DNA from 3 places in the Methylobacterium mesophilicum SR1.6/6 genome. Region 2 is predicted to be linked to each of the others. Evidence: riboswitches for the same ligand, from Rfam matches in the RefSeq annotation. Region 2 holds a riboswitch; each other region holds the start of a gene.
What was found. A riboswitch is a leader RNA that binds a small molecule or an ion and turns the genes downstream of it on or off. The one in region 2 is predicted to bind cobalamin.
Positions count from the first base shown of each region.

Region 1 (6,190 bases), 2.1 Mb from region 2:
CGTCGAGCTGGTGCGCCGAGTCGAGGGCCGTGACCGGCTCGTCGACGAGAAGCCACGGCGCTTCGACCGCAAGCGCACGAGCGAGCAGCGCGCGCATGCGCTCGCCGGAGGACAGGGTCGGCTCGGCTCGGTCAGCGAGGTGGAGGATGTCGGTGCGCACCATCGCCCGTTCAACCGCGGCTTCGTCGGCCTCGGTCGGAGATGCGAAGGCCCGGCGGTGCGGCAGTCGGCCGAGCGCCACGATCTCGCGAACCGTCATCGGCCAGCCGACCCCGGCCCCCTGGAACAGGGCGGCGATGCGGCGGGCCCGTTCCTCGCGGCCCATGCCGGAAAGCAGACGGCCTTCGAGGGTGACCAGCCCCCGGTTCGGGGTAATCAGCCCCGCCAGGACGCGAAGGAGCGTGGTCTTGCCGGCTCCGTTCGGGCCAACCAGCCCGACGAAGCGGCCGGGCTTCAGGGTCAGACCGATATCCGAAAGGATGGGCCGGCCTTCCAGCGTTACCTGGGCGTCGTGCAAGCCGAGGCTCATGCCCGCCTCCCGCGACTGCGCAGGAGCAGCACGATCAGGAACGGCGCCCCGACCAAAGCGGTCACCACGCCGAGCTTGAGTTCCGGCCGAGTGGCGAGCAGGCGCACACCGATATCCGCCGCGAGGACCAGGACCGCCCCCGCGAGGCCGCTCGGCAGCAGGCACGCGCTGGGACGGGCACCGACGAGGGGCCGCATCAGATGCGGCACGACGAGGCCGACGAAACCGATGGCGCCGGACACCGCGACCCCGCTGCCGACGGCCAGGGCCGCACCGGTGACGAGACGCAGGCGCACGGAGACCAGGCCGACCCCGAGGCTCGCGGCGGTGTCCTCGCCGAGCGTCAGGGCGTCGAGGGCGGAGCCGGTCGACAGCATGAGGGCCCAGCCGATAGCCATCAGCGGCAGGCATAGAAGCACGTGGTCCAGGCTGCGGTCGCTGAGCGAGCCCATCAGCCAGAACACGATCTCCAGGGCCGCGTAGGGGTTCGGCGACAGGTTCAGCGCCAGCGCAGTCAGTGCCCCGGCTAGGCTCGACAGCCCGACTCCTGCAAGGATCAGCCCAAGGGTGCTGCTGCCCCGGGCGGCGAGCGCGTTCAGGAGGAGCGCGGCGACGCCGGCGCCCGCGATGCCGCCGAGTGGCAGGGCGAGGCCCATGGTGGCAGCGAACCGGCCGTAGAAGACGATGACCGCGCCGAGCGCCGCCGCAGATGAGATACCCAAGATGCCCGGGTCCGCAAGCGGGTTGCGCAGGTAGCCCTGCATCACGGCGCCGGTCAGGCCGAGGCTGAACCCGACGAGGCTGCCAAGCAGGGCGCGCGGAATGCGAAGCTCCCACAGGACCAGGGCCGGAAGCGTCGTGCGACCGGCGACGAGGTCCGAGAAGGCGGCGGGCACGTCGAAGGGCGCGTAGCCGATGACGATGGAGGCGAGCGTCAGTGCGACGGTGGCGAGACCGAGGATGCCGACGACGGCTCGCCGGGCACGTGGCGTTCCGAAGTATCGGGACACCGGAGGACGCAGCGCGGTGACGGGCGCGTTCATGGCCGGGATACCCGCGCGTTTGCCGCCTCGGCGAGACGTGCCACAACCTCAGCGACCTGCGGCCCCGGACAGGTCCAGAAGCGGTTTGGAATGTCGACCGTCCGGTGCGCTCGCGCGAGGGTTTGAAAGACGGGATGGTGCAGGAGGGTATCGGCCAAGGATGGCCAGCCCGGCGCACCCTCGTTGACGACAATCAGGTCCGGGTTTGCCAGCGCCGCCGCTTCGAGGGGCACCTGCCCGAAGCGGTCACGCCCGATCTCGGCCGAGACATTGACGAGGCCGGCGGCGCGGATCAGCGCGTCTCCGAGCCCGCCGGGCGCGACCGTGAAGGCGTTCGGGCGCATTACGAGCGCGCGAAGGGGCCGCGTAGCCGGCACGATGGCGGCGAGACGTGCATCGAGCGATGCGACCATCACCTCGCCCCGCTCGGGATGGCCGAGCACCGCCGCGACCTGCCGGATCTGGGCGCGGACGCCGTCGAGGTCGGCCGGCACGCCGAGTTCGAGCACGGGGGCGCCGACGCGCTTGAGCATGCCCACCGTCGTGCGCGTCGTGAAGGCACCGGCGATGACGAGGTCGGGCTTCAACGCGACGACCTCCTCGGTGAGCCCCCGCGTCACCGGCAGCCCGACCGCCTCGCTCGCGACCGTCGACCCGCGCGGGTCACGGGCGAGGTAGGTGACGGCTAGCACCTGATCGCGGTCCGCCAGCCGCAGGACCAGCTCGTCGGCGCACAGGTTCATCGAGACTACCCGCATGGGTGCCCCCGCCGCGCCCACGGGCCCGGAGGACAGGATGACCGCGAGGGCGATCGCGAGGCGCGACGGCATCCGCGACCTCAGAACGACGACACGCGGACGCCGCCGTAGACGGCGAGCCCCGGCCCCTGGAAGCCGGTCGGGTTCTGGTAGCGCTGGTCGAACAGGTTATCGATCCGCCCGAACACCGTGAGTGTCTCGCTCCAGGCGTAGTTGACCGAGAGGTTCACCAGCGTGAAGCCGGGGGCCTTCAGGCGCGGCACGGAGAAGTCCCTGTTTCCGTCCACGAACGACCCCAGCACGATGAGCGTGCCAGTCATGGTCAAGCCCGGCATCAGGTTCCAGATCGCGGTGGCGCTGACCTTATTGCGTGGCCGGCGCAACAGCTCCTGATGGGCGATCTCGTCCTTCGTCACCGTGGTGGTCCAGTCCAGCCGCCCGCTCCAGAACTCGTTGAAGCGCAGGGCGACGAAGCTCTCGGTGCCGTAGGCAGTCGCCCGACCGACGTTCACGTTGGTGGAGAAGGTCGGGTAGTAGGCCGTCTGGATCAGGTTCTTGAAGTCGGTCTGGAAGTAGGTCGTGCCGACGGTCATGAACCCGTCGAACAACGGCTGTTCGAAGCCGCCGTCGAACCCGAAGCTCTCCTCCGGCCGTAGGTTCGGGTTCCCGAAGAAGCGGAAGCCCGGGTAGTCCTGATAGAGCTGGCTCAGGGTCGGCGGCTTGAAGCCGGTGCCGACGCTGCCCTTCAGGCGGGTCTCGGTGCCGGGCACGATGTAGCTCGGCGCCACCCGGAAGGTGGTCGCGCCGCCGAACTGATCGTTCGCGTCGTGGCGGATGTTGGCCACCAGCGCAGCTCCCGCGAAGGGCGTCGTCTGAAGCTCGGCGAAGCCGGCGGTGTTGCCGTTGGACCGGTCGATGCCGGTCGTCTCGAAGCGCTCGTCCTCGCGCTGGGCCCCGAACAGCACGAGGTTGCCGGGCGAGAATTGCCAATCGCCGCGGTAATCGAACCGGGTTCGCTCGCCGAGGTAGGTGGTGGGCGTCGGCGGCGCGAGTGGATCCAGCGGGCCGGCGAACAGGCGGTCGAACTTCGAGTAGTTCGCCCCGAAGACATTGTGGAAGCCCGGCACCGGCGTCCATTCGGCCTCGCCCCTCATGATCAGCTGCTGCTGGTCGTTGAGGTTCCGGTACGGCAGCGGCACGTATGGGAAGCCGCCGTCGGCTTGGTCGAGATAGGCGCTGTCGGAGAAGCGTAGAACGTAGTTCAGGCGGAACTCGTCGGTGAGTTGCGCCCCGAGCTTGGTCGAGACCGTCTTGATGTCGGTGAAGGCGGTCCGCAGCGGCACGCCGCGGGGTAGCAGCTCGAACGGCGTGACCTGGACGGCGGATTGCCGGATGTGGCCGACTGAGACCGAGTAGTCGAAGATCCCCTCCGAGCCGGAGATGTTGCCGAACTGGTTGAAGGTGCCGAACGAGCCGCCCTCGACGGTCGCCGTCGCCCGGGCCGGTCCCTCGCCGCGCTTGGTGACCACAGAGATCACGCCGCCGATAGCGTCGGCCCCGTAGAGGCCGCTCTGCGGGCCGCGCAGCACCTCGATCCGGGAGAGGTCGTAGGTCTGCAACTGGCTGAAGTCGAAGGCGCGGTTCGGGGTCGAAGGGTCGTTGACGTCGATGCCGTCGATCTGGACCTTCACGTGGTTCGAGTTGGTGCCGCGGATGAAGACCGAGGTCTGGCCGCCGGCGCCGCCGGTCTGGACGACGTTGAGGCCGGGCACCTGCTGTAGAGCATCCGGCACCGTCCGGCGCTGCTGTTCCTGAAGCAGGCGCTCAGTCAGGACGGTGACGCTCGACCCTGTGTTGGCAATCGGCGTCGGTACGCCGGTGGCCGATACCGAAATCTCGGACAGGGAGACCGCGGCCTGGGCGCCTCCCGGCGCATCGGCAAAGGGCGCGGCGACCTGCTGCGCGCGGGCTGGAACGGCGACGAGCAGCGTGGATGCGGCGCAGGACAGCGCCAGCATGCGCTGGAGCGCGGAGGGAACGGAACAGGACACGGGACGGCCTCGGGGGACGGCTGTGGCACGTCACCGCGAACAAGGCCTCGGCGGTCGGGTCCTCCAAGGAACCACGGCGCCGCGACACCTCCCAGGACACCCCGCCCGGCAAGCTCCGCGTGTGACCACGGCTGACGGCAGGTCTCCTGGCTCGCGGGTCGTCGCCCTCTCATCGTCTTCCCGGGCGAGGGCGCCCAGTGACGTCGTGATGAAGGACTCGCCGCTTACAGTTGCGGGGGCAGCCGCGGCATCGACCGAGCCCTCACGGGCGTGATCTCACCGCGTTCCCTTTTGATCCCCGAGGGGAACCGTCACTGTCAAGCTATGCCTCACGGGCTCGTGAGTCAATGCGAACGTCCATTCATTTAGCTAGCCGAATCTATTTACTCTGACAGCTTTCAGCAAGAATGAATCCTAAAACATCATTGCCTTATCCGAGTGTCACGGCGTATCTGCACCTAAAGAGCCTGACTTATTGTAATCGTTCTAATTAAAATCTTTGTCGGATTATCGACTGCGAACAAGTTACGATTTATAGTTCGGCTACATGTCTTTTGCCGAGTCAGTGGATAACGTCTTTCAACGCCCGTCCAGCACGGTCGCCCATCACCTCGGTGGGTGGCTGAGCGTCTTCACAAACGAGACTACGTTTGGGGAGACATTCCGGACGACGGCACCGGTGGGTACGGGCCTACGCGTGGTCGTCTACCTGCGCGGACGAACCAGCTTCCAGGTTGACGACTTGCCCGCGATCGCGATCGAGGCTCCCGCGCTACTCGTCGGCTTCACCGAGCGGGAACTCGTCAGGGACCAGACCGTCTCGGCGGGTCAGCCGCTAAGCAGCGTTCACGTCCGAGTCGATCCCGACCACGCCAAAACGAGCCTAGGCACCATCGCATCCGCGATGGTGCAGCTCTCCGTGGAGCGTGGTTTCGTTTTCGAGGGGCGTCCGGCCGACGCGACGATACAGGCGGTGGCGTCGCAGATCCTTGCCGCAGCGGGCCCGGCGGGACAGCCCCTGTATCAAGCAGCTAAGGCCCTCGAACTCCTCGCCCTCGTGTTCGAAGCTGAGGGATTGGCCGAGCCGGTAGGGCTCACTCGCACGCTTACGATCGTGGATCGCGGCCGCGTCGAGGCGGCTAGCGCAATAATCCTGGAACGCCTCGACTCCGTACCAGATTTCGACGCGGTAGCCCGGCGCGTCGGAATGACGCCGGCTAAGCTCACCCGTGGCTTCCGGATCACCTACGGCATGACGCCCTACGCCGTCCTCCAGGAGCGGCGTCTGCAATCGGCCTACCGGATGCTCGCCAGCCGCAAGGCGACCGTCGGTGAAGTCGCCCAGAACGTCGGATATTCCGCCCCGCACTTCGCGACCCTCTTCAAGAAGCGTTTCGGCATGCCACCAAGCGCCTTGGTCGCCGCACGAACCACATCGATCTGAAAACTTAGAACAACACTAAACTCGATCGAACGGAATCATGCTTATTCCGAAAGTATCGATCATTGTTGTGGGCGAGACTGGAGCGTATGACGGTCTTCACGACTCCGTGAAGGAGCAGCGACGTCTGCGGTCGACCGGCCGCCCGGGGCTCGAAATTTATGTGGACGTACAGGATCATCTGTCGAGTGGGCTCGCTGTACATGGTGTCCGCGAGCGCGTTTGCGTCGATGGTCGCAGTCGTTGCGGCGCAACCCGCCCCGGCTCAGGTCACCCTCGGCGAGATTTCGGTAGTCGGGGCTGAAGGCGCCGCCGCATCTGGTCCGCCGGGCGTCGGCGGTGCCAGCGGCGAGCGAGCGGATGGCCCG
Region 1 is NZ_CP043538.1:1,732,108-1,738,297, forward strand. It holds gene MMSR116_RS08115 (ABC transporter ATP-binding protein) at 1-529, opposite strand, end outside; gene MMSR116_RS08120 (FecCD family ABC transporter permease) at 526-1,572, opposite strand; gene MMSR116_RS08125 (ABC transporter substrate-binding protein) at 1,569-2,402, opposite strand; gene MMSR116_RS08130 (TonB-dependent receptor domain-containing protein) at 2,411-4,348, opposite strand; cobalamin riboswitch at 4,501-4,709, opposite strand; gene MMSR116_RS08135 (helix-turn-helix transcriptional regulator) at 5,079-5,825, shown strand; gene MMSR116_RS08140 (TonB-dependent siderophore receptor) at 6,053-6,190, shown strand, end outside.
Region 1: another riboswitch for cobalamin. It lies ahead of MMSR116_RS08130 (TonB-dependent receptor domain-containing protein); the one in region 2 lies ahead of MMSR116_RS29550 (TonB-dependent receptor).

Region 2 (6,190 bases):
CCCCGGAACGGTACTGCCGGTTCGTGGTGTTGAACAGACCGACACGGATCGAGTCGGTCCGCGTCTGCACGCCGATCTCGTTCTCCATCGGGCGCCCGAACAGGTCGCCCTGGAAGATGTGCAGGGCCTCGCCGCCGCCGATAATGCGTTGATCGAGCTGGTGGAACTGGTCGCCATTGACCGGGTCGTTGAGGAAGTAGGTGAAATCGTTGAACAGGTTCAGCTGGGACCGGATGATGTAGGCCGAGGCCCGCGTCACGCCCGTATCGTCCGTCGCACTGAACTTGCCCGAGAGCGAGAAGCGCGAGGTGTCTCCGCCATCCGCGGGATTGATCGTGCCGTAGCGGCTGATGAGGCCAGAGACGACGGCGCGCTCGGGGATCTGGTTGGTCGCCGTCCACCGGGCTGCGTAGGCCATGCCGGTGATCGAGAAGCCGTCGAGCGGTGTGCCCTGGCTGTAGCGGGCCACCCCGTTGATCTTGCGCAGCGCGTCCGGGACGACCCACGGGCCGTCATAGACCTGCGCCTCGCCAGCCAGGAGCAGGTTGCCCTCGCCCAGCGGCACGGTGGTGATCGACAGGGCGCGCTTGTAGCCGAAGCTGCCGATCGATGTGAGGGCGACGTTCCTGGGTGTCGCGTCGAGGTAGTCGATCCGCACCGAGCCCGCGGAGGCGAAATCGCCGTCGCGCACGAAATACGGCCCCTTGTGGAATTCCACGGCACCGACAAGCTCGGGGATGAGGAAGTTGATGTCGGCGTAGCCCTGGCCGTGGGCGTGGGTGCGCATGTTGAGCGGCATGCCGTCGAGGAACAGCGCGATGTCGGTGCCGTGGTCGAGGTTGAAGCCGCGCAGGAAAAACTGATTGGCTTTGCCCTCGCCCGAGTGCTGTGTGACGATCAGCCCCGGCACCGCCTCCAGCACCTCGCCGGGGCGGGTCACGGGGCGGCTGTTGACCTGCGCACCCGTGATGACGCCGGAACTGGCGGAGTCCACCGGTGTGCTGATCCCGCCGATGCCGGTCGTGCCTCCGACATAGCCTGCGCTCGCGGACGGACCGGCTTGCGGAGCCATGGCCGCGGCGGTCTCCGCCGTGACCGAGATCTCCTCCAGCGTCGCCTCGGTGGTCGCCGCACGCGACGTGGATCGGTCCTGGGCTACAGCCGCTGATGCGAGTGCGGCGAGGCCGAGGCCCGACAAGGTCGAGAGCCGTCGGCCGGTTTGACGGTGGAACACGGGAGCCTCGGCAACGGCAGTGGCACGTCACCGCGAACAAGTCCGAGACAACCGCGTCAGCGCGGCTGTCTCGACACCCACCAGGACACCCCGCCCGGCGCGTTTCGCGTGTGACCACGGCTGACGGCAGGTCTCCTGGCTCGCGGGTCGCCGCCCTCGCACCGTCTTCCCGGATGGGTCTCATCCAGTGACGCGGTGGTGCTGGGCTCGCCGCTTACAGTTGCGGGGGCAGCCGCGGCCTTGGAGCAGGCTCCTCACCGCGTTCCCTTTTGATCCCCGAGGGGAACCGTCACAGTCAGGCTAGGTGATCGGCCAAAGCTTCGTCAACGCGACGAAGCGCGTTCCTGTGACGTGTGCCCTTTTGGCTGCGTTCGGGAGCGCGCCTTGTGGGAGTGGCCGGCCGCTCCCGCTGCGTGCAGTCCCGCTATTCAGCCTTGCGATGCCCGCGACCGTGCTGATCCTTGTCGGCACCTGCCGCCGCCGCGGCTTCCTTCTCGGCCTTGCCCGCCGTCGCCGTGCTCGTGGCGGCGTCGCTGGTTGCGCCGGACGGTGCGTTGGACGCGGCCGATTTCGGATGGCCTCTGCCCTCCGTCGGCGTCTCGGCTTTCCCACCCTCCATCACCACAGGATGGCCGGCATCGGCCTTGGCGCTTCCGGCCGCTTGGACCTCGGCCGTCTTCTGCTCCTGTGCGCTCCGCGTCGCATGGTGCTGGCCGTCACCGGACTGACCCTTCGCGGGATTCGACATCGTGACCTCATCTGTGCTGGTCACGCGGCAACGGCCCACAGCCGCCACAGTTCGGTGAGGTCGCCCGGTGCGACGAATGGCCGAACGCGGCGCGCGGCCTGCGCGGCTTCCCTGCCAGACAGGTCGTCGACATGCGCGGGCCCGGACGCGCTAGGGCGATCACCGTCGTCGTCTTCGGTCATTGCCGCCCGGCCGGTTCGAGCGGGCGGCAACCGCGCAGCCAGCCGCGGAACCCATGCTCTTGAGCAGTGTGAGCGCTCAAGACCGCACGAAGGCTCTGTCGCCGCCACCCCGGGCGATGAGATTGAGAGTGGCGACCGTCCGCTTCTCCACCAGCTGAGTCTGGAAACGGACGGGCCGCTTGCGGCCGCAAACCGGACAGCCACCTGTCTTTCCTTGCACGCGGTGCGCTGACCGAGATCGCGCCGCGACGTTCTTGAGCCGAGCCGGTTGCATGCGAGGCCGCTATGGAACAAAATGTGAACTCGTGGTCGGGCGCGGCGGGCGCTACCGTGGGCAGCGACATGTCACCTTCACGTTCCGGCCGCACGCTGTTCTTCTTCGAGAAACCCTCGGCGATGCGGCAGCTGCAGCGCTTCTTCCGCTCACCGAACACCGTCTGCGTGGCCGCCGAGGGGCACCTGCTGTCCGCCGAAGAGCCGGGCAGTATCCGACCCGAGTGGAAGCCCTGGCGCTTCGATGCGCTGCCCATCACGCTCGCCACGATCCCGGTCAGTTGCGGCACGAACCGGTCCGGGCAATCGCACGAGCCGAAGATCGCCGCCATCCGGCAGGCGCTGAGCGGCGTCGAGCGCGTGATCATCGCGACCGATCCCGGGCGCGAGGGTTCCATGATCGCCTGGGAGGTGCTGGAGCACCTCGGCTGGCGTGGCCGCGTCGACCGGATCAAGCTCGGCGCGCTCGACGATGTCTCGATCCGGCGCGCCTTCGCGGCCCTGGCCAAGGAAGTCGGCTCGGGCGAGCGCGACTACGCCGCCTACCTCGAAGCGCTGTGCAGGCAGTACGAGGACTACCACCTCGGGCTGAACGGCACCCGGGCCATCTCGCTGCGCCTGCGCCCGCCCGAGTTCCGGGAACCCTGGCGCTTCGGTGGCGTGCAGACGCCCACCCTCGCCATTCTGGCCGACCTGGAGGCGCGCATCCGCTCCTTCGTGCCGCAGGACTTCTTCAAGGTCGCCCTGCACCTGAGCACGCAATCCGGTGCCGAACTGACGCTGTGGCACGCCCCCAAGGATCGGATCTTCGACGCGGCCATCGCCGAGACGATCCGGCAGGCGGCCACGACCTGGTCGGGCCCCCTGGCGGTCGCGCACAAGGACGTGCGCCGCGCGCCCCCTCGTCTGTTCTCCAAGGACACCCTGGCGCGGCGCTGCGCCAAGCGGTTCGGCTGGGACCCGCAGCACACGGCAGGGCTCGCTCAGGAGCTGTACGACCAGGGTTACCTCAGCTACCCGCGCACGGAGTCCGAGTACCTGCCGGACGGGCAGGCGGGTGATGCCGCCGCGATCGTCGCCGCCATCGCGACCGTGCTGACCGACATGCGCGACGTCAGTCCGGGAGGCGAGGTGCCCCTGATCCGACGCGGGGCGAAGGGGCACTACGTCAAGGACCCGGGCGAGCACCATGCCATCGTGCCCCTGCGCAAGGTGCCGGAGCGCAGCCGGCTTTCGGCCGACCAGTTCCGGTTGTGGGAACTCGTCGCGAAGGCCTTTCTCGCCGCCCACCTGCCCGACGGCATCGACGCCCGAACGACCGTCACGGCCGAGGTCGGGACGCCGCTGGGCGCGAAGCGGTTTGCCGTTTCAGGCAGCGTCATCCGCGCCCCGGGCTGGCGTGCGATCTACGGCAGCGAGGCCGAACTCGAAGCGGACGTCGTGCCCGGCAAGGCCAAGCGCGAGGCCGAGGCCACGTCCGCACGCCTGCCACTTGTGAACGACGGGGAGGGTGCATCGGCCGCGGGCGCGGATGTCGCCACCGCGATGACCGAGCCGCCGCGGCGGATCACCCGCGGCGAGTTGCCGGTGGTGATGGGCCGGCTGATCGACCAGATCGATGATCCGGCGGTCAAGCGCGCCCTGGAGAACCCGGTCAACCCGAACGAACCCAAGGGCCTCGGCACGGCCGCCACCCGCGACACGATCCTACCCAAGCTCCTGAAGAGCCGTTACATCACGCTGGCCAACGGCAAGGATCCGGCCATCGAAGTGACCGAGGTCGGGCTGGCCTTCATGGCGGCGGTGCGACGCGTGTTCCCGGCCTATGGCGACCCGGTCGGGCGCGCCCTGTTCGAGGCGGAGCTGGCCGAGATCGGTCGCGCGACCACGCGGGCCGAGGCCATCGAGCGCGCCGACGCCTTCCGGCAGCGCACGCGCGCGCGCCTCGACGAGCTGATCGCCGCGATCTCAAGCTCGCCCGTCGTCAGCCTCGATCCGAGCCTGATCCCGCCAAGTCGGGCGGACGATCGGCCGCCGACGCCGGCCATGGTGTCGTTCGCGGTGAGCTTGGCCGAGCGGAGGGGCGTGACGCTGCCGCGCGGCTGCAAGAGCAGCATCAGCGTCTGCCGGGCTTTTCTCGACACTCATGCCGGGCCGCGCACGCCTCGGGAGGGGAATACCGGCCAATCCGGCGACCGCCGGACCCCGAGCGCGGCGATGCGCGGTTACGCACGCAGTCTGGCCGAGCAGCGAGGCATTCCATGCCCATCGGAGTGCGAGACGGACTTTGACGCCTGTCGGCGCTTCCTCGACGCGCACGCCGCGCGGCCGCAGCGTGGAGCGGAACCGTCGGCCCCTGGCGCAGCGCAGGCCAAGGTGCCCGGTGGACGCGGCAATCGGCGGGGCAGGGCGGCACAGGCGCCGAGGCAGGCCGCCGCACGACGTCGAGCCTGACGCGACCGGCGGGGTGCTACGACGGACCTGTCATCCATCCTGACGCCGCGGATGACTCATCGTGCTCGTCTTCAACCGGCCCCGGTATCGTGGCCTCTGTGGTCGTAGCGATGCGACGCCGCGGATTAGCGCCCTATCTCGACCCGACGCTGGCCAACGAAGAGGGTGCATGTCTCACTTTCCGACGTCCCGCTACGCCGACCGCACGAGCCTTCAGCTCAAAGCCGAGATCCGCGAGTCATCTTCGAGCGAGGTCTGGGCGGAGATCGAAGCCGAGCGACAGGCACAGGATGAGCGGACGAAACGTCTTCGGGCGCTGCGACGGGCGCGCGAGCACCTGACCTCCTGATCGCCCTTCGACCTGGCTACGACCGTGGCCATCAGGCTCCGGAGGAGGGTGAGAACGGACCGGCTCCGGTGATGGACGCGGATCACGACTTTGAGCATTCGCCGCTGTCCGGCCGGTTCACCCGTGACGGATTCACCGTTGCATCACCGTTGAAGTCGAGATCGACCGGGCCCTGGGCACGACCGAACCTTGGCGGCTGGAGGCGGTCGACCAGAACGGAGGCTGCACCGCCTGGCACGAGCGCGTCGCGGCCGCGCAGGCCGCATCTGCGGCCTTCCTCGCGGTGTTCGAGGCGAACGGCATCATCGATCGCCGCCGCACCCGATGTCCGTCACTGAGCGAGCGCGGTCCGACGGGGAAGGCATGTCGGGCGATGCGGCCGGCCCATCGTGTGGGGTCTCGACGCCCCTTCAGTGGCGCAGCCGGCCTCGACCGATCAGCACAAAGAAAACAGCGAGCGCGACGGCGTTCACGGTCAGGCCCCAGCCGTAACTGTGCAGCGATTGAGCGTAGATCGGGTGACCGAGCTGACCGAGGCCGACGAGCGCCCCGACCACGGCCAGGGCGGCGAACAGAAGAGCGAAGACGAGCATGACCTCTCCTCCTCGAAACACTTCGAAGCCTTAAACCAAGCGGTCGCCTTGCTCCCGGTTCCCGAAAGCATGCTTGTTCACCGGCGACGGTGTCGGAAGTGAGGATGAGCGGTCGGCCGAAGAACACGGCATCGGCCAGATCAACGTCTGGCTTGAATTGACGGTCTCCGAGATCAAGGCATCCAGACCTTAGAGCCCGCGAACGCATCGTTCTGCCCGGCCGAGGTTCGACGTGTGTCCACGTCGCTGCGAGCGGGGCTGGAACGCTCGGCGCCGCATGAACGACCGCGAACGACCTTGCACACCCGAGGGATGATTTTTCCGCGCCCGTCGTGCAACTCTGGACGTCTCGCGCCA
Region 2 is NZ_CP043538.1:6,195,638-6,201,827, forward strand. It holds gene MMSR116_RS29550 (TonB-dependent receptor) at 1-1,072, opposite strand, end outside; cobalamin riboswitch at 1,343-1,540, opposite strand; gene MMSR116_RS29555 (hypothetical protein) at 1,659-1,982, opposite strand; gene MMSR116_RS29560 (type IA DNA topoisomerase) at 2,507-4,891, shown strand; gene MMSR116_RS29565 (hypothetical protein) at 5,061-5,240, shown strand; gene MMSR116_RS29570 (hypothetical protein) at 5,651-5,833, opposite strand.

Region 3 (6,190 bases), 1.3 Mb from region 2:
GCATCAGCAGCATCACCAGCCCGCGCAGGGCATCGATGGAGATGAGGCGTCCGGTCCTGGCCGATTTTTCCGCCGGCGCCTCCAGCGTGCCCGGATGCACGCCCATCAGAACCGCGCCGTCATGCTGACGGCCACCCGCCGGGGCTCGCCGACGCCCACCCAGAAAGCGTTGTAGGAGCGCTCGTAGTAGGTCTCGTCGAAGATGTTATCGACGTTCAGCCCGAAGCGCAGGTTCTCGTAGCGATAGTAGGCCAGGGCATCGGTCAGTACGTAGCCGGGGAGCCGAAACCGCTCGTTGCCGCTGTCCCCGAGACGCGAGCCGACGGCCCGGACGCCGCCGCCGAAGCCGAAGCCCTTCCAGTCGCCGGCCTGGACCTCGTAGACGCCGAGCAGGCTGCCCGAGTGGCGCGGGATGTTGAGGAGCGGCGAGCCGACCCGAAGGACCTCGTCGCGGGTCACTGCGGCGTCGATGAAGGCGTATCCGCCGATCACCCGGAACTCGGGGGTCACCTGTCCGACGAAGCTGAGGTCGAAGCCCTGGCTGCGCACGGCCCCGGCGGCGATCTGGAAGAAGAAGTCCCGCGGGTCGGTGGTGAGGACGTTCTCCTTTTCGATGTGGAAGGCCGCGCCGGTCACGCTCAGGCCGGTGAAGAGATCGAGCTTGACGCCTGCCTCGTAGCCGAAGCCGGTCTCCGGGGCGAAGGGTCGGGTCGCGATGTCGAAGCCGGTGTTGGGGCGGAACGAGGCCGCGACGTTGCCGTAGAACGAGAGGAAGGACAGCGGCTGGTAGACGAGGCCCGCGCGCGGCGAGAAGCCGGTCCGGTCCTGCTCCGTGCGCTCGTTGCCGACCTTGTCGCGGAAGGTCTGGTTGTAGAAGTCGGTCCGGTTGCCGAGGAGTAGCTTCCATTCCGGGCTGAGCGCGATCTGGTCCTGCACGTAGACGGCGGTGTTGCCGACGTTCTCGCTCGCGCTGTAGCGCCGGGTGAAGGGCGGCTTGGGCTGGCCGTAGACCGGGTTGAACAAGTCGATGGCGAACGGGTTGAGCCGTGGGGTCGAGCGCAGCAGGTTCTCGGTGCTGTTATAGCGCTCGTGCTCCAGGCCGAGCAGCACCGTGTGGGCGAACGGCCCGGTGTCGAAGTGCCCGACGAGCTCGGCCTGCCCGATCGCCACGCCCCAGGTGAAGTCGTGCCGGCGGAACTCGCGCAGCAGGGTTCGTCCGTCGTCGAGGAGGCCGGTCGCACCTGTCTGCAGGCCGGTGAGGCTTCCAGTGTTGAAGTGGCCGGCGACCCTGAGCTGCCAGTCGGCGTCGAAGGCGTGATCGAGCCGGATCTGCAGGATCCTGGCTTCCGACACGGAATCGTCGCCCGGCTCGCCGAAGAAGCGGGAGCGCGGGACGAGGCCGAGGCGGTTGTTCACCGCGACGGTGCCACGGTCGAAGGTCTGGCGGTTGCGGAGGTACTGCGCCTCGACGGTGAGCTTGGTGTCCGGGCTGATCTGCCAACTCACCACGGGCGCGACCAGGACGCGGTCGCCGTCGACGAAATCGCGGAAGCTATCCTGCCGCGCGAGGGCACCGTTGAACCGGTAGAGGACGGTGCCCTCCTCGTTCAGGGGTCCGCCGGCGTCGACGGTGGTGCGCGCCGTGCCGAAGCTCCCGAACAGCGTGCCCATCTCGACGAAGGGCAGGGCCACGGGCTGCTTGGTCAGGATGTTGACGGTGCCGCCCGGGTCGCTGCGCCCATAGAGTGCCCCGCTCGGCCCCTTGAGCACCTCGATGGACTGCACGTTCTGGGTATCCGGCGCGCCGTTGTAGCCGCGGGCGATGTTGAAGCCGTTGAAGAAGATGTCCTGGGTGGCGAAGCCGCGCACCGAGTAGAGCGCGAGGTTCTGGGCTCCGAAGTCATTCTGCTTGCTGACGCCCGGCACGTAGTCGAGGGCGCGCTCGACGCGCGTGGCGGCGGTGTCTCGCAGGACCTCCTGGGGCACGACGTCGACCTGCTGGGGCAGCGAGAGCCGCGGCGTCACGGTCTTGGTCCCGCTGTAGAGATCCCTGACCTGATAGGTCGGCGCGGCGGTGTAGCTGCCTTCGACCGAGAGCGGATCAAGAACTACAGCGGCCGCTGCTGCCTCGGCCGGGTCTCCCTGGGCCAGCGCCGGAGATGCGCCTGGGAGGGCGAGCGCGAGCATCGCGATGCATGCGCAAAGCCGCCTTTGGGAAGTTGAACGAAACACGGGCCTAGGACCTCGGGACGGCAGTGGCACGTCACCGCGAACGAGGCCTTGCCAGCCGCGCTGGCGCACGGCCGTCTCGACACCCGTCAGGACCACCCCGCCCGACGCGTTTCGCGTGTGACCACGGCTGACGGCAGGTCTCCTGGCTCGCGGGTCGCCGCCCTCGCACCGTCTTCCCGGGGTGACCCAGTGACATGGTGGTGAAGGACTCGCCGCTTACAGTTGCGGGGGCAGCCACGGCTTCGGAGCAGACCCCTCACCGTGTTCCCTTTTGATCCCCGAGGGGAACCGTCATGGCCCAGCTACAGCCTCACGAACTCGTGAGTCAACGCGAACTTCGGAATAGCTATGCCGTGACACGCTCTCGGCGTTTGGCCAGTTCCTGCAATGGGTCGAACGTCCGCGTTTTGAGCTCGGTGCTTCAAAGCCGACAGGCTGAAAGCCACCCGGGTCGGGCGCCAAAAGGACCAATGGCGGCGCCCGACGAGGCCGAAATCAGAATGGCTGCTCCAAGCAAGATATGCTCACTACCGCCCTGAATGTACCGCCTGGAACGATTTTACGGTGCGTGCCGCCTCAATCATTCTCTCAATGTCAATCGGCAAAACTAGATGATCGATCACATCTTTAAGTTTAATGAGAGTCTGGCCTTTGAAATAGCGCTCCATCTCTGACCGTCTGGCTTTGCTCTCGTGGCCGATCACTTCCTCCACAAATTCTCGCTGAGCTCCAGCATTCAGAATGAGCGTGGTCGCCGAGTGGCGGAACGAGTGAAATACGACGTCCTTCCGCACGTCGTGGTGTGATTTGAAGCGCTGGAACCATTTTCCGAAAGCGCTACCGTAAGATGCTTCGTCGCCATCATTGAGAACGTCGTTCTGCTCGGCGCCCGCTCTGCCTTCCGACAAGAGCAGTTCGTCCTCCCCTCGTCCGTCCACCAGGGCTTCGATCAAACCGAGCTTGAGGAGATTTTGATGGAGAGGGACCCATCGAGCGCTGCCCTCCGCCTTCAGTTCGAGGGTCCGCTCCATCAGGTTGAAGTACCAAATCCCAGTCTCTTCATCCCGCACGACGTGTCGTACCCGGAGTTGGAATATCTCGCCGCGACGCATGCCACTGTGAGACCCAATAAGGATCCCCCAGTATCGCTCGTCGCGCAGGAGATAGGGACCTGGTTTCTTCCAGCTGCGCCGACTGCGAATTCCAAAGAATAAATCTGCATTTAGCACGGCCGCGAGTTCTTCATGATTCCAGGCCGGACGCTCGTCCCGGGCCTTGTGATGCCGTCCTCGCACGCGCTTCAGGTTAATGTGCAAGTCATCGAAGATTGACGGCACACCCTTGGCGACCACTTCGTTGGACTGGGCCCACCGCCAGATACCTGACAACGCCGCAAGGTGCCGGTTAAAGGTCTGAGGTTTTATTCGGCTGACGTCGGACCTGTTCCTGGAGTATTCAATCAAGCCGCGAATGCCGTGTTGGCGTCGGATTTCACGCCATTCTCTGTTCTTATCATAGTTGGCTGGTAGCGCGAGCAAAGAACGCTTGAATTCCGTGGCATCAGCTGGCCCGTAGGCACTGAGCGGTTTGTCTCCGCAAATTTCAATAAATAAACGTGCGGTGGACTGAGCTTGGAGCTCGATCGATGGCTTCCAAGCACCGCTTTCCACCCGATCTCTACCGTAGGTCGTCCAGCATTCGCTGAACAATTTGCGAGAGTGACGTAGCAAAGGATCAGCAGGCGCGTCAGACCTCGATCGCGGAGCTGGAGCAGCCTCACGATGCGTGGCCGCGTGCAGGGGATGATGAGGCAGGACGCGGTCGCGGAGATAGGTTAGTTTCTCCTCGGTGATCGTGATATCGGCGTCGAGCAGTGCGCGGCACAGCGCGTTTGAATGAGGGTATGAGTCGAGGTCGATCCCGTTTTGCGCAGCGAGATCCTTCGCGGTATCGCGAACAGAGACGAAATTGTTGAGGGACCGATCGCGCAGCAGGCCATCTAGCCGAACCTCATAAAGAAATTTCCATTCGGCCGGGTCGTTGAGCGTCCCCTTGGGACCGTCCGGTGCGGGATCGCTGCTGTCGTCTATCTCGTCTTCAGAGGCCGGGCTGTCGGACGGAGGGAGATCCTCGAGTTCCGGATAGTGCCCGATGGTGGCGAGCAAGCCATCGTGCTTTAGAGACTCGGATTCGAGGTACTGCTCCGCGAGCCGGGCGATATCGGCTCGCGTGAGCGACCGATTGAAACGGACGAGGTTAAACAAGGTCTCTGTCCCATCCCACAGGCGTTGCGCCATCCGTCGGGCCTCGCCCGGCGTGGCGTGCCCAAGCGAGCGCAGGATCTCACGCTGGCCGAACCGCTGGCGCAGGTCGTGGGGGATGATACGGCGAAAAAAGACCGTTTGTCGGCGACGGCGGAGATGAGTACGGGCCAAGGCAGGAATCCCTGCCGTCCAGACGAGTGGACCTCCCGAGTGGACCTGGACGGAGCGGTCGGCCCGGGCGGGTCCGAAAACAGCCGGAGAATCAACGGCCGGCTGAGAATCTTGAGCCTTTGGCTGGGGCGCCAGGATTCGAACCTGGGAATGGCGGTACCAAAAACCGCTGCCTTACCACTTGGCGACGCCCCACCATGGGCCGGGGCTCTCTAGACGCCGGGGGACCGGCTGGCAAGCCGTTGAGGCGGGAAGCGGAGCCGCTTCCCGCCTCCTCAGCGCGGGTCGGGGATGCCATCGGTCCGGCGCGGGAGCTTGAGCGGATTGGCGGCCTGAAGCGCTGCCGGCAGCAGGGCGTCGGGGACGTCCTGATAGCTCACCGGCCGCAGGAACCGGTCGATCGCGAGGCTGCCCACCGAGGTCGTGCGCCCGTCCGAGGTCGCCGGGTACGGGCCGCCATGCACCATGGCGTGCGCCACCTCGACGCCGGTGCCGAACCCGTCCACCAGGATGCGCCCGACCCGCCGCTCCAGGAGCGGCAGGAGTTCCCGCGCGGCCGCATGGTCCTCTGGCGCGAGGTGCAGCGAGGCCGTGAGCTGGCCCTCAAGATGGGCCAGCACCGCGCGCATCGCGGCGAGGTCCCGGCAGCGGACCACGAGGGCGGAGGCGCCGAACATCTCCTCCTGAAGCACGGGGTCGGCCAGGAACGCGTCCGCGTCGGTGGCGAACAGGGCGGCCCGGCCCTGCGCCGCCGCGCCCTCCGGCCCCTCGGCCAGCCGGGTGACGGCGGCGTGGCCCGCGACCCGGTCGACGCCCGCGCGGTACGCGTCCCGGATGCCGGGCGTCAGCATGGTGGCGGCCGGGCTCTCCCGCAGGGCCGCCGCGGCCGCGTCGAGGAACGCGTCGAGGCCCGGTCCCGGCACCGCCAGGATCAGGCCCGGATTGGTGCAGAACTGGCCGGCGCCCAGCGTCAGCGAGGCCGCGAAGGCCTTGCCGATCGCGGCGCCCCGCGCGGCGAGCGCCGCCGGGAACAGCAGGACCGGGTTGATGCTGCTCATCTCGGCATAGACCGGGATCGGCGCCGGGCGCCCGGCGGCGATCGCCATCAGCGCGGTGCCGCCCCGGCGCGAGCCGGTGAAGCCGACCGCGGCGATCCGGGGATCGGCGACCAGGGCCTGTCCGATGGACTGGCCCGCATCGAACACCAGCGAGAACACCCCCTCCGGCAGGCCGCAGGACGCGACCGCCTTCTGCACCGCCCGGCCCACGAGTTCCGAGGTTCCGGGATGGGCCGGGTGCGCCTTGACCACCACCGGGCAGCCGGCCGCCAGGGCCGAGGCGGTGTCGCCCCCCGCCACCGAGAAGGCGAGCGGGAAATTCGAGGCCCCGAACACCGCCACCGGGCCGACCGCGATGCGCCGCAGGCGGAGGTCCGGCCGGGGCAGCGGCTTGCGGTCCGGCAGGGCCGGGTCGATCCGGGCCTCGACGTAGCTGCCCTCGCGCACCACGGCGGCGAACAGGCG
Region 3 is NZ_CP043538.1:4,910,219-4,916,408, reverse strand. It holds gene MMSR116_RS23320 (DUF1624 domain-containing protein) at 1-106, opposite strand, end outside; gene MMSR116_RS23315 (TonB-dependent siderophore receptor) at 106-2,187, opposite strand; cobalamin riboswitch at 2,348-2,540, opposite strand; gene MMSR116_RS23310 (DUF6538 domain-containing protein) at 2,760-4,667, opposite strand; tRNA gene MMSR116_RS23305 (tRNA-Gln) at 4,788-4,862, opposite strand; gene MMSR116_RS23300 (aldehyde dehydrogenase (NADP(+))) at 4,943-6,190, opposite strand, start outside.
Region 3: another riboswitch for cobalamin. It lies ahead of MMSR116_RS23315 (TonB-dependent siderophore receptor); the one in region 2 lies ahead of MMSR116_RS29550 (TonB-dependent receptor).